Regions from separate parts of the Alteripontixanthobacter maritimus genome, predicted to be linked through region 3. Evidence: predicted binding sites of a transcription regulator. Region 3 holds the regulator's gene; each other region holds the start of a gene.
What was found. Region 3 encodes LexA, which represses DNA repair genes until DNA is damaged. Its sites were predicted from a motif close to GTTCCNCNCTTGTTCT; they were not measured.
Positions count from the first base shown of each region.

Region 1: the regulator LexA is predicted to act here: its motif matches at 1,356-1,371, upstream of HME9302_RS09760 (deoxyguanosinetriphosphate triphosphohydrolase).
Region 2: the regulator LexA is predicted to act here: its motif matches at 1,285-1,300, upstream of recA (recombinase RecA).
Region 4: the regulator LexA is predicted to act here: its motif matches at 1,178-1,193, upstream of HME9302_RS06935 (ATP-dependent helicase).

Region 1 covers NZ_QBKA01000002.1:1,960,002-1,963,415, reverse strand. Annotated here, with positions in the region: gene HME9302_RS09770 (alpha/beta fold hydrolase) at 1-507, shown strand, start outside; gene HME9302_RS09765 (aspartate/glutamate racemase family protein) at 614-1,294, shown strand; gene HME9302_RS09760 (deoxyguanosinetriphosphate triphosphohydrolase) at 1,412-2,587, shown strand; gene HME9302_RS09755 (NAD(P)H-binding protein) at 2,580-3,317, shown strand; gene HME9302_RS09750 (ABA4-like family protein) at 3,322-3,414, shown strand, end outside.
Region 2 covers NZ_QBKA01000002.1:1,415,290-1,418,703, reverse strand. Annotated here, with positions in the region: gene HME9302_RS07005 (DUF4139 domain-containing protein) at 1-1,223, shown strand, start outside; gene recA (recombinase RecA) at 1,378-2,439, shown strand; gene HME9302_RS06995 (class I SAM-dependent methyltransferase) at 2,745-3,414, shown strand, end outside.
Region 3 covers NZ_QBKA01000002.1:1,197,115-1,200,528, forward strand. Annotated here, with positions in the region: gene moaC (cyclic pyranopterin monophosphate synthase MoaC) at 1-37, shown strand, start outside; gene HME9302_RS06020 (molybdopterin molybdotransferase MoeA) at 34-1,227, shown strand; gene lexA (transcriptional repressor LexA) at 1,311-2,003, shown strand; gene HME9302_RS06030 (ComEC/Rec2 family competence protein) at 2,164-3,414, opposite strand, start outside.
Region 4 covers NZ_QBKA01000002.1:1,398,647-1,402,060, forward strand. Annotated here, with positions in the region: gene HME9302_RS06920 (pseudouridine synthase) at 1-123, shown strand, start outside; gene rsmD (16S rRNA (guanine(966)-N(2))-methyltransferase RsmD) at 123-674, shown strand; gene HME9302_RS06930 (GFA family protein) at 677-1,081, opposite strand; gene HME9302_RS06935 (ATP-dependent helicase) at 1,215-3,414, shown strand, end outside.

The sequences.
Region 1 (3,414 bases), 760 kb from region 3:
AGGCGCGAGGAAGACGAGGGCGGGAACATTGGCTTTACCGTTGCGGCCACGCCGGTCATTCGCAACCTCATTACCCAGATTACCCCGCGGTCGATGATTGCGGCAAGCCTGTCCCAATCTGTGTCCAACCAGGACATCGTCACGCCGGAAGCGGTGGACCGGTACTGGGAACTGCTCCGTTATCCTGGCAATCGTCAGGCCACGTTGGAAAGGTTCTCGAACGGTTGGCACGTTTTCAAGCCGCGCGATGTGGCGATGACCAGTGTTCCCACCTTGGTTATGTGGGGCGAGGAGGACGCTTTGATCCCTTTCGCTGCCGGGCAGTGGTACGCCCGGACACTGCCGAATGCGACGCTGGTATCCTATCCGGGCATTGGTCATCTGCCAATGGAGGAGGCGCCGAAGCGCAGCGTGCGGGATTTGCGCGCGTGGCTGGAAAGCACAGTCTATCGGCCGCGTTCCGCCGCGCCTGAACCCCGGCCGGAAAACGAAATCGGAACCGGCTGACGCGCGCGTCGTTCACCTTTCGTGAAGTTGTTGGGATCAATGTCCCGAATAGGCGACGTAACCTGATATTTACCGAATTTGGGGGCTTATCTTGCGCAAGCTTGGAATGATTGGCGGGATGAGCTGGATTGCCACCCGCACCTATTACGAAAACATCAACCGGCTGGTGCAGCAACGCGGTCCGCAGACGGCCAGCGCGCCGCTGCTGATCGAAAGCCTGTCGTTCGAAGACCTCTACAATCTCAGCGATGCGGACGATTGGGACCGCGCCGCGTCGACCATCTCCGCCTCGGCCAAACGTCTGGAACAGGCGGGTGCCGGCGCAATCATTATCTGCGCCAACTCCATGCACCGCGTCTATGACGCAGTGCAGGAACAGGTTTCCGTGCCCGTCATCAACATTGCCGATTGCGTGGGCGAGGCAATGGAAGAGAAGGGTGTGAAGAGCGCCGCATTAATTGGCACGCGCACTGTGATGACCGAAAGCTTCTACCGCCGCCGACTGGTGGCGCATGGTGTGGACCTGCTGCCGCCCGACATGGATGTGGTCGAGATGGTGGATTCCATCATCTACAAAGAACTGGTGCTGGGCCGGGTCACGCGCGATGCGGAACGCGCCTTGCGCACCATCATCACGCGCAAGGAACAGGACGGGGCCGATGCGATTGTGCTGGCCTGTACGGAACTGGAAATGGTGGTCGATGTGAAAGCCAACGTGCTGCCGATCTTCGATTCCACGCGCATCCATTGCGAAAAGGCGACTGACTGGCTGCTCGGCAGCGACTGAAGCCTCCGGCCGAAACTTGCTTTCGCCGCGACCGGACCGTTTTTCGTGACCGGCGGCCCATGTTGCCAACCTGTTCCTGTTGCCCGCATTCCATGCCCAGCCTAATCGTGTGGGCACATGGAAAGAGCACCCTTCGCCGCCGATCCCGCCGCCAGCAAAGGGCGTGAATTCTCTACGAGTACGAGTGTTTCGGGCGGGTTGGAAACGCGCGGGCCGCGCAGCGAATTCCAGCGCGATCGCGATCGCATCATCCATTCGATCGCCTTCCGCCGGCTGCGATCCAAAACGCAGGTATTCGTCAGCCCCGATGGCGATCATTACCGCACTCGCCTGACGCACAGTCTGGAAGTCGCGCAGATCGGCCGCGTCATCGCCCGCGCGCTGAAGCTGGACGAGGATCTGACCGAGGCGCTATGTTTGGCCCACGATATCGGCCATCCCCCCTTCGGCCATGCCGGGGAGGAAGCACTGGGAGCCGCCATGCAAAGCGCAGGAGGCTTCGATCACAACGCGCAGACCCTGCGCACCTTGATGCGGCTGGAAAGCCCCTATCCCGGCCACGACGGGCTGAACCTGACATGGGAGTTGTTGGAAGGGCTGGCAAAACATAACGGCCCGGTCCTTCAGCCGGGCTGGGCGCTGGCGGAACTGGACGCTGCTTACCCGATGGAATTGGCGCAGCATCCTTCGCTCGAAGCGCAAGTCGCTTCGCTGGCCGACGACATCGCGTATGACAATCACGACATCGATGACGGGCTGCGCGCTGGTTTTCTGCAACTGAACGATTTGCTCGGTCTTGATTTCGTGGCCGAGCAATGGCGGACCGTCGAACGGCGGTTCCCCGACGCACCGCATGACCGCAAACTGCGCGAACTGGTGCGCGGCCAGATCGGGCTGATGGTGAACGATCTGCTTGCCCACACGGGACAGGCGGTGAAGGGCGCCGGTTCGATTGGCGATATCCGCGGTGCAGGCACGATGCTGGCGGGATTTTCGCCTGCCATGGCTGCGAACGAACGGGCGTTGAAGGCGTTCTTGTACGACAAGCTTTATTACCATCCCGAACAGACCGGCACGGCAGCACGCGCCACACAGATTATTGCGCGGTTGTTCGATGCCTACGCTGCCGATCCGGCCCTGATGGGTGATGAATGGACTGCCCACTTGCCGCAGGACGAGCCGCAGCGAAGCCGCCATATTGCGGACTTCATCGCCGGCATGACCGACCGGTTCGCCATCGATCGCTACGAGGTGCTGTTCGGCGCGGCTCCCGAAGGATTGCGAAATGTCTAAACCTTCTTCCGCAGGCGGCCCTGCTGCTGAAAAGATCCTGCTGGTCGGCGCGACGGGCCTGGTCGGCTCGCGGATCATGGAAGCCTGCACCGGCCGAGCCGATTTCCAGCTGGTAGCGCTGGCTCGGCGGGAGGCGGAATTGCCAGCCGGTGCACGAATGGAAATGGTGGTGGCCGATCCTGCGAACTGGAGCGAAGTGTTGGAATCGGTCCGCCCGGACGTGGTGGTCAACGCGCTGGGCACCACCTGGAACAAGGCGGGCAAGGATGAAGCGGCATTTCGCGCTGTGGATCACGATCTCGTGCTGGCAGTGGCCGCAGCCGCGCATCAGTTCGGCGTCGAACGGTTCATTTCAATCAGCTCGACCATGGCCAACGCGGCATCGAACAATTTCTATCTAAAAGTGAAGGGTGAGGCCGAACAAGCTTTGATGAAGACCGGCTTCAAGCGGCTCGACATCGTGCGCCCGGGCTTGTTGAAAGGGCCGCGTTCGGATGACCGGCGTCCGGCGGAACGGCTGGGCATGATGCTTGCCCCCATTACCGACCTGTTCCTGCACGGCAAATATCGCGCAGTGCGGTCAATTGATGCGCGGATGGTGGCGGATGCGGTTCTGGCACTGGCCAAACGTCATGCAGCAGGCCGGTTCAAGCATGACAATGACGCGATCCGCCGGGCGGCAAACAGCCTTCCCGCAATCGCCGCCGACATTGCGGACACAGGAGGCTGACGCGATGTGGGACGCTCTGTTCGGATTTGCCAACATGCTGGCGCTGGCCTGCTGGATCATCCTGATCCTGTTGCCGCGAAAGCCATTTCCGCTCGCC
Region 2 (3,414 bases), 220 kb from region 3:
AGCGGGCCATCATCCGCACACGCGCCGATGGCGGGTTGGTCGTGGAAACGGATGAAGGGTTCGAGGCGGTGCGCTGCTCCGGTCTTCCGGAGCGATTGTCTTTCGACCGCGTGCCGGAGGGGCTTTCGGCAAAGCCGGTGTTCTCGATCGATACGCAGGACCCGGCGGGCGGCACTTACACGGTGACTCTGACTTACCTGTCATGGGGTTTCGATTGGCAAGCGCATTATGTGGGTACGATCCTGGAAACGCGGCCCGCACCGAAAGGTGGCTCGCCCGAAATGGTGCTCGACTTGCTGAGCTGGCTGACGATCCTGAATGATAATGGCCAGAGCTTTGCCAATGCAGACTTGCTGGCGGTGGCCGGCACGTTGAATGTGGAAAGCGATTTCGAGGAACTGGCCGACGCACCCGAGGCAACGCCGTTGCGTCTGCTTTGCTACCCCATTGGCAGCACGGCCCGAGGATCTCCCATGCCGCGTATGGAGCGGTCAGGGCGCACCTTCAACTCCCCGGCCCCTATGATGGCGCCGCCTCCCCCTCCGCCGCCAGCGCCTGTTTCGGCAACTTCGGATCAGAAAATAGTCGTTACCGGCTCACGCATATCGCAGGCCACGCAAGAGGATTTGGGGGATCTCAAGCTCTACCGCGTGCCACAACCCGTTACCGTTTCATCGAAGGGTTTGAAACAGGTCGCCTTCCTCGACAAGGAAGCGGTTATCGCACGTCAAATCTACCGGACGATCTGCGAGCCATGGAATGAAAAGTCGGGCCTGGTGGGCGCGGGCCGGTTGCTGGTAACAAAGAACGAGGAAGCTATGGGACTCGGCGTAGCGATGCCCAGCGGCGGCTTCACCCTTTTCGAGCCAGGCCCCTACGGCGATCAGCTCGTCGCAGAACAGGGTTTGCGTGATTTCGCCGTGGGGCAAGATATCGAACTACCGGTAGGGGATAGCTCAGCGGTGTTTGCCTCATGCAGCAATGCAGGACGCGGCACTCCAGACGATAACGGTCGGAAATGGACCCGGATGGAAGCAAAGGTTTCCAACGCCAATCCTCATCCTGTTACCATGCGGTTCGTCCTGGGGGCATCCTCGCAATGGTCTGTTCGAGGATTGCGCAAGGTGGAGATCAATGACGGAATGCGCATTTACGAAACCGCTGTCCCGGCGAAGACGTCCCGAACATTCAAATGGAAAATTCGCCGCACTGATTTCGACTAAAGCGAACTTTCGGCCTAAAATCCCGGATTAGCCCGGTTTTTAGCCGATGCAATAATTTTGCGTTCCCCTCTTGTTCCTGCGGAACAAAGCCGATACATACTGCAACAGTTGAAGAGCGGGGCATCTGCCCTAGGCAACTGATGGAGGCAATGTCATGGCTGCTAATCTCAAGCTGGTTGAAGGTAAGGAAAGCAACGTGGACCGTCAGAAAGCACTGGACGCCGCACTCGCGCAAATTGATCGCGCATTCGGAAAAGGCTCGGCGATGAAGCTGGGCAGCCGGGAGACGATGAATGTGGAATCCATTTCCACAGGATCGCTCGGGTTGGATATCGCGCTCGGCATCGGCGGCCTGCCCAAGGGGCGCGTTATCGAAGTCTACGGACCGGAAAGCTCCGGCAAGACAACACTGGCGCTGCACGTGTTGGCGGAAGCGCAGAAAAACGGCGGTACGGTTGCCTTCGTTGACGCGGAACACGCGCTCGATCCGGTCTATGCGCGCAAGCTGGGCGTGGATATCGACGAGCTGATTATCTCGCAGCCCGATACTGGTGAACAAGCGCTGGAAATTGTCGACACCCTGGTGCGCTCGAATGCGGTCGACGTACTGGTTGTGGACTCGGTTGCAGCACTCGTGCCCCGCGCCGAGATCGAGGGCGAGATGGGCGATAGCCACGTCGGCCTTCAGGCACGTTTGATGAGCCAGAGCCTGCGCAAGCTGACCGGCTCGATTAACCGGTCCAAGTGCATGGTGATTTTCATCAACCAGCTGCGCATGAAAATCGGCGTGATGTACGGCAATCCCGAAACCACGACAGGCGGCAACGCGCTGAAGTTCTACGCGTCCGTTCGCCTCGACATTCGCCGCACCGGCCAGATCAAGGATCGGGACGAGATTATCGGCAATTCGACCCGTGTAAAAGTGGTGAAGAACAAGGTGGCGCCGCCATTCAAGCAAGTCGAATTCGACATCATGTATGGCAAGGGTATTTCCAAGACCGGTGAAATTCTCGACCTTGGCGTGAAAGCCGGCATCGTTGAGAAGTCCGGTTCCTGGTTCAGCTACGACAGTATTCGCATCGGTCAGGGCCGGGAAAATTCCAAGACCTATCTCGATGAAAACCCCGAAATTCGCGACCAGTTGGAAGCCGCTATTCGCGGTAAGACCGACGAGGTTGCCGAGGATATGATGACAGGTCCCGACGGGGACGACTGACACTGCTCCTCACGCGGAAGGTGGCATCCCTAACCGATGCTCTCGGGTTCTTTTTAAGGATCGGCCTTTCGGAAACACGGATAACCGGCGCTCCTCCTGACGGATTGGCGCCGGTTTTTCGTGTGTTTATTATACACAAATGTTAAATAATTTCTTGTATCGCGAGGCGGCTTGTCAATACGACGAGTGAGAAGAACACGCGATTCGGCTTCTCTGAATACGGTTACCCGGCAGTTTTGGATCAGCTAACTGACTATTCACAGGTTTTCCGACAACCTCAGCTGGTCGGGCGCAAGGTGGGAACGATGACGGATCAGGTATTGTGGGAAGGGCGTGTTGGCGCCAGCTGGGCCCAGGAATGGCGCCGCACCGATCGCAGCTTCAACGGACTGACGGACACGATCCTCGGGGCGGCCAGAGCGGCTTCGTTTACCCGTGCGCTCGACATCGGCTGTGGTGCTGGCGAGATCTCTTTGGCGTTGGCACGCGAACATACACGGGCCGAAATCACAGGTATCGATGTTAGCAAGCGATTGATCGACGTCGCACGAAATCGCGGCGTCCGACTTCCCAATTTGCAATTCGCAACGGACGACGCGGCAGGCTGGTCTCCCGACGCATGGCAACCCGACCTTCTTATTTCACGCCACGGTGTCATGTTCTTCGCGAACCCTGTGGACGCATTTGCAAATCTCGCAGCTCAAGCAGCGGAAGATGCGAGGCTGATCTTCTCTTGCTTCCGTAGCCCGTCTGAGAATCCTTGGGCGCAAAGGGTGAGAGAACTGCTTCCGGCCGATCCCTCGCCTGTCGGCGATCCATACGCGGCAGGTCCGTTCGCATTTGCCGATCCAGCATATGTCGAATCGACACTGGCCCGGTCCGGTTGGACCGACGTCGTCATCGAACCGGCGGATTTTGCATACATTGCCGGAGCAGGCGAGAATGCCCTGGATGACGCCGTATCGTACTTCCAGC
Region 3 (3,414 bases):
GGGCGGCAAGTCGGGCGACTGGCACGCTCCGGCATGAGCGCGCTGATATCGCTCGTCGATGCCCAGGAGCGGTTGCTAACGCTGGTGAATGCGGCCGATACTATCGCGCCGCAGCCTGTCGAAAGCCTGCTGGGCGGATATCTGGCAGAGCCGCTCCTCGCAGCCCGCACGCAACCTGCAGCGGACGTGTCAGCGATGGATGGCTATGCGGTCGCCGGTAAGGGTGCTTGGAAATTGGTCGGGGAAAGCCGGTGCGGCCTACCGTTCGGCAGTCATCTGGCCGACGGTGATGCTGTTCGCATATCGACCGGTGCCCATTGTCCGGCCGGAACGCAGGCAATCCTGATACAGGAGAACGCCCAGGTCGAAGGCGAGATCTTGAGCCAGGCCGATGGTGCGCTGGTTCCCGGCGAACACATTCGGAGAGAAGGCTTCGACTTTGCCGATGGCGACCCATTGCTGCCTGGCGGAACCCGGATCGGCCCGGCACAGATCGCACTTGCCCGCGCGGCAGGTCACGGCCGGCTTCCTGCAAGGCGTAAACCGCGGATCGTTATTCTGGAATGCGGGGACGAGTTGACCTCCGATCCTGCGTCGTGCGGGCATGGGCAAATACCCGCCAGCAACGGCGCGATGCTCGCCGCGATGGCAAGCGCGGAACTGTGCGACATAGTGGCCACCCCACCCTTGCGCGACACGCCTGACGCTCTGGTCGACGCATTGGATGCCCATGCCACCGCCGATCTTCTGGTTTTCTCCGGCGGCGCCTCGGTCGGCGATCACGATCATGTTCGCCCATCGCTCCAACGGGCCGGCGCGGACATTGCGTTCTGGAAAGTAGCGATGCGGCCCGGCAAGCCGGTGATGGTCGCACAGTTGGGCAAGCAATTAATCCTCGGCCTGCCGGGCAATCCCGTGTCGAGCTTCGTCACGGCCTTCCATTTCATGCTGCCTGCAATCCGGCGGCTTTGCGGTGCGAGCGAATGCCTTGTGCGCCCCGTACCGATCCTATTGGGACGGGACATGGCTGCGGTCGGTGGACGGCAGGAGTTTGTGCGCGCGCAAATAGCAGACGGGGTCGTCACACCGCTGGACCAGCGCGACAGCAGCGCGCTACTTACGCTCGCCACCGCAAACGCGCTGATCGATCGGCCTGCTCACAGCGCAGAGATGAAAGCAGGAACACACGTTCCGACCTATCCGATCCAGAATGGCGGAAATGCTTGACTTGATGAAATTCGTTTCCTAATTGTTCCGTATTCGTTCACCATAAGGTGGCGAAGGAACGGGCGATTAAGGAGCATTTCGCCATGCTGACCGCAAAGCAGCACGAACTTATTCAGTTCATCCAGCGACGCCTGGAAGAAACCGGCATTTCCCCCTCTTTCGAAGAGATGAAGGACGCGCTGGACCTGAAAAGCAAGTCCGGCGTCCACCGCCTGATTTCCGCGTTGGAAGAACGCGGCTTCATTCGCCGCCTTCCGAACAGGGCGCGTGCGTTGGAAGTGATAAAGCAACCCGAAGATGCGACGCCAGTGTCCGCTGCGAACAGCGCGGATAACAGCAATGTGATTTCTCTCGCAGCGGCGAAGGCTGCGCGGGCACCCGAGCCTGCTAACGACGTGATCGACGTACCCTTGCATGGGCGTATTGCGGCAGGCGCACCGATCGAGGCGATCGAGGGGCAGAACAGCCTGCCTGTTCCTGCCGCATTGCTCGGCCCCGGTGAACATTATGCGTTGGAAGTCTCCGGCGATTCCATGATCGAAGCAGGTATTTTCGACGGTGATTTCGCTCTCGTGAAGCGCACCGATACCGCGCGAGACGGGGAGATTGTGGTGGCACTCGTCAATAACGAGGAAGCGACGCTTAAGTATCTGCGGCGCGAAGATGGGCAGGTCGTGCTCGATCCAGCCAATCAGGCCTACGACGCACAGATTTACCGTCCGGGCGAAGTAGAGGTTCAGGGCAAGCTGGCAGGACTGCTACGGCGCTACCACTAGTAGCGCGAAAGCTACCAACAGAGAATTTGAAGTTGGCAAGGGGCGGCAGATTGCTGCCCCTTCGCTTTATTAGCTTCTCGCGCGGGGGTCTCGGTGCTCTAAGAATGTGCAGCGCGGTGAATTTGCAGCCAGTGTTTGCGTAACCCGCCCGGCTTGCCAGTCATCGGTCGTCCGGTTTCCACCACCCGTGGCTTCCCTGCGTATCGGCAACGGCATCGAAGCGCGCTCCGTCCAGATCAACGGCCAACCCTCCAGTTTGCTCCAACAATCTGCGATCCGCCTTAAGCCAGCGCGGCGCACAGCTTTGCGGCAGATATCGGTCCGCAACCACGATATCGCTGCGTTCGCACGCTGCGGCAAGCGCGCGCTCCTCGACCAGATCCCGACTTCGGGCGAGCAGGATTTGCCAGGTCTGCCCGCCCCGCTCCAACGCCACCACGCAAAAGTCCGGGCTACAGCTCGCTCCCGGCCAATCTGCGATGGCCACAGGCTGCCCGGCCACACCCGCCAGTTCGGTAAAGTTGTCGAGGACATAGCTGCTGCGACTATCCCGGAGCAGGATAAGCTGGTTGCCCTCCCCCGCTATACCGACATGCCGACCATCGCCGGAAATCAACATATCAGGCGCGGGAGTTGCCGCCGCCATGACAGCGGCGGTTGCGATCGGCAGGAGACCATATAGCCGCGCATTACCGCGCCACAACGCAAGCCAGAGCGCCCCGCCCACATACAGCATCACTGTTCCCAGCCCAATCTGGGGTGCCAGCTTCACAGCGCCCGGCAGCGACGCCGTATAATGTGCTATACCGAGCAGCGCCTCCAGCGATTTGCCTGCCACCCACCATGCCGGTGCACCCAGCCCCACCACATCGAGGAACAGCGCCACTGCGATGAGCGGCATCGACGCGAACGTCACCAGCGGGATCGCGATTACATTCGCGAACGCCCCGAATAGCCCCGCACGATGGAAGTGGAACATGACGATCGGCATAAGCGCAATCTCGATGACGAAGCCGGTCACAAGCAACATCACAGTCCCCCGCCCCATCCGCGCGAACCAGCTTTCGTCCCTTGTTAGCAGGAACGCCCGCACAGGTGCGCTGTTGTGCAGGGCGACGATGGCGATCACAGCGCTGAAACTCATCTGGAAGCTGGGTCCGACGAGCGATTCCGGCCAAAGGAGCAGCACGAATAGCGCGGCCAACGCGACCATTCGCAAACTCAATGGCTCCCGCCCCAGCGCCAGCGCCGTCAAGACAAGCAGCGCTGCTACACAGCTGCGCACGGTTGGCACCTCCGCCCCGGTCAGGAGTGTGTAAGCGACACCCGCCAGTGCAGCCAACCCGGCAGCCACCACCGGCAACCGCACCCTCAATGTCAACCATGGCCATAAAGCCAACAGCCGTATCGC
Region 4 (3,414 bases), 200 kb from region 3:
TCACGCCTGATGCGGACCGCCTATGGACCTTTCGAACTCACAGATCTCGCGCGCGGTCAGGCGGCTGAAGTGAAGCAGAAAGAAGTCGAGTATTTTCGCAAACAATTGATGCGGGTGGGCTGATGCGAATAATTTCGGGCGAATGGCGCGGCCGCAAACTGGCAGCGCCGAAGGGCGAGACGACGCGGCCCACAGCGGATCGCACGCGCGAGACGCTATTCAATATGCTCGCCAGCCGTCTTGGCAGTTTTGAAGATTTGTCGGTTGCCGACCTGTTTTCGGGATCGGGCGCGCTGGGGCTGGAAGCTTTGTCGCGAGGAGCCGCATCTTGCCTGTTCGTCGAGCAGGACCGGGATGCGCTCGATGCTATCCGCAAAAATGTGGGTACGTTGGATGCCCGCACGCGAGCAATTGTTCGGGGCGGCTCGGTGCTTGATCTCGGACCGGCCAAAACCCCGCATGACCTGATTTTGCTGGATGCGCCTTACGGCACCACGGCAACCACCGTGGCGCTTCAACGGCTGCTGCGGCTGGGGTGGATTGGCGAGGCCACGTGGGTCGCCTGCGAAACCGGACCCGGCGATACCATCGATGTGAAAGGACTATCGGCGCAAGCGGAACGCAAGGTTGGTAAGGCGCGGCTTACCTTGATGCGGCTGACTGACGCCGACTGAAATCACTCGGGCTCCGGGTATCGTTGGTGCTCCGGCAGTTTTTGCACATCGTTCATCCATGCAATCCGGTCAGCGACCTGGATATGCGCCTCGGGCAGAATGTTCTCTGGCTCGTCCAGAGTGGCGCTTTGTACGTCCACCAGTCCCAGCAACATTTCGGCATTGGAATAGAATAGCCCCGTTCCGCACTGCACGCAGAAATGGCGCCTGCCGCTTTCGGACGACGCATAGATCGAAGGTTCGCCCTCGATCGTCAGCGCCTTGTCGTCCACCATCAACCAGCCGACCACCGGCGCGCCTGATGCCCGCCTGCAGTCGCTGCAATGACACAGCATGTGGTTGATCGGGTCGCCCGCGATTTCGTAACGGATCGCGCCGCAATGGCAGCTACCTTCCAACATCGGCATATCTCCTTTTACCGCGCATAGTGCGGCGTAAGCGCTGCCCTACGCCGCGTAGCATCGGAGCGAAAGGTCCGTTGCGCCCTTGCCCGCATCCGCGCCGTTCCCTACCTGTTCACGGATGCCTGAAAACCTATCCATGCCGCCGAACGCTCCTGCCCAGCAGGATGTGCCGCCTTATGCGGCGATGCTGAACGCGCCGCAGCGGGAGGCGGTGCTGACCACGGATGGCCCGGTGCTGATGCTGGCGGGAGCGGGTACCGGCAAGACTGCGGCGTTGACAGCACGGCTTGCGCATCTGGTCGCCATGCGCCTCGCTTGGCCAAGCGAAATCCTGTGTGTCACATTTACCAACAAGGCCGCCCGTGAAATGCGCGAGCGGGTCGGGCGGCATATCGGCGATGCGGTGGAAGGTATGCCGTGGCTTGGTACGTTCCATTCGATCGGCGCCAAGATGTTGCGCCGCCATGCAGAGCTGGTGGGTCTGCAGTCGAATTATACCATCATCGACACGGACGATCAGTTGCGTCTGCTCAAACAGATGATCCGCGACAAGGACATCGACGAAAAGCGCTGGCCACCGCGCCAGCTGGCTGGCTTGATCGACCGCTGGAAGAACCGCGGCCTAAATCCGCCCGATCTGGGTGAGGTGGAAAACGAAAGTTACGCCAACGGTCTGGGGCAGGAGATGTACACTGCCTATCAGGACCGGCTGAAGGCCTTGAACGCCTGCGATTTTGGCGACTTACTGCTGCACATGCTGAACATTCTGCGCCGCGAACCCGAGGTGCTGAAGCAATATCAGAAACGCTTCAAATATATCCTGGTGGACGAGTATCAAGATACCAACCAGGTGCAGTATTTGTGGCTGAGGCTGCTGGCGCAGGAGCGCAAGAATATCTGCGTGGTGGGTGATGACGACCAGTCCATCTACAGCTGGCGCGGCGCTGAAGTGGCTAATATCCTTAAGTTCGAGAAGGATTTCCCCGGCGCCAAGGTGGTCAAGCTGGAACAGAATTACCGTTCTACCAAACCAATCCTGGCCGCCGCATCCGGCCTGATCGATGCCAACAGCCAGCGACTAGGCAAGGAACTGTGGACCGAACAGGAGGGCGGCGACAAGCTACGTGTGATCGGCGTTTGGGACGCGCCTGAAGAAGCCCGCAGGGTTGGCGAGGAAATCGAGCGTCTGGAACGCGAAGGCGCTTCGTTGGACGAAATCGCAATTCTCGTACGCGCGCAGTACCAAACGCGGGAGTTTGAGGACCGCTTCATCCAGATCGGTCTGAACTACCGGATCATCGGTGGCTTCCGCTTTTACGAACGTGCCGAGATCCGCGATGCGCTGGCCTATCTGCGGGTCATCGCCCAGCCGCAGGACGATCTTGCGTTCGAACGGATTTACAATCAGCCCAAGCGCGGTCTGGGTGCAAAGACATTGGAGAAGATGCACCAGCACGCCCGCGCCACCGGGTTGCCGCTCGCGGCGGCTTCGTTGCAACTGGCTGACAGCGACGAACTGCCCAAACGTGCGGCCAACACCATCGGCGGGCTGATGCGGCAATTCCTGCACTGGCGCGAATTGTCCGAGCAGATGTCGCCTGCCGAACTCCTCCGGACCGTGATGGACGAGAACGGCTATAACGAGATGCTGGAGAAGGAGAAATCCGCCGACAGCGCCGGACGGCAGGAGAACATTTCCGAACTGGCCCGCGCGATGGAGGAATATCCCACGCTGGGCGATTTCCTCGAACATGTTTCGCTGGTGATGGAAAACGACCGCGCCAATGAAGGTGAAAAGGTCACCATCATGACCATGCACGCGGCCAAGGGGCTAGAGTTTGACAACGTATTCCTGCCCGGATGGGAGGAAGGCGTCTTTCCCAGCCAGCGCGCAATCGACGAAGGCGGGCTCGCCAGTCTGGAAGAAGAACGCAGGCTGGCCTACGTCGCGATCACCCGGGCCAAGCGCAAATGCACGATCCTGCATGCGGCAAACCGGCGGATTTACGGGCAGTGGACCAGCTCCATTCCCAGCCGCTTCGTCGACGACCTGCCGGATGAGCATTACGATGCCGAAACGACCATGAGCGGCGGTGCATCCCTATGGCGTGCCAACTGGTCGGAAAGCGACGATCCGTTCGCCCATGTCAGCGCCGCCCGCCCTGACAAATCAAGCGCACGCGGTCCGGGGTGGCAGCGCGCCCTTGCTACTGGCTATGAAACAAAGCAACCGCGCATCGCAGAAAGCCGCCGCAGCGCCGCCAGCTTCGCAGCCAAACCGCGCAGCGATGTCGCCGTCGGCGCAAAGGTGTTTCACGACAAGTTCGGCTACGGGT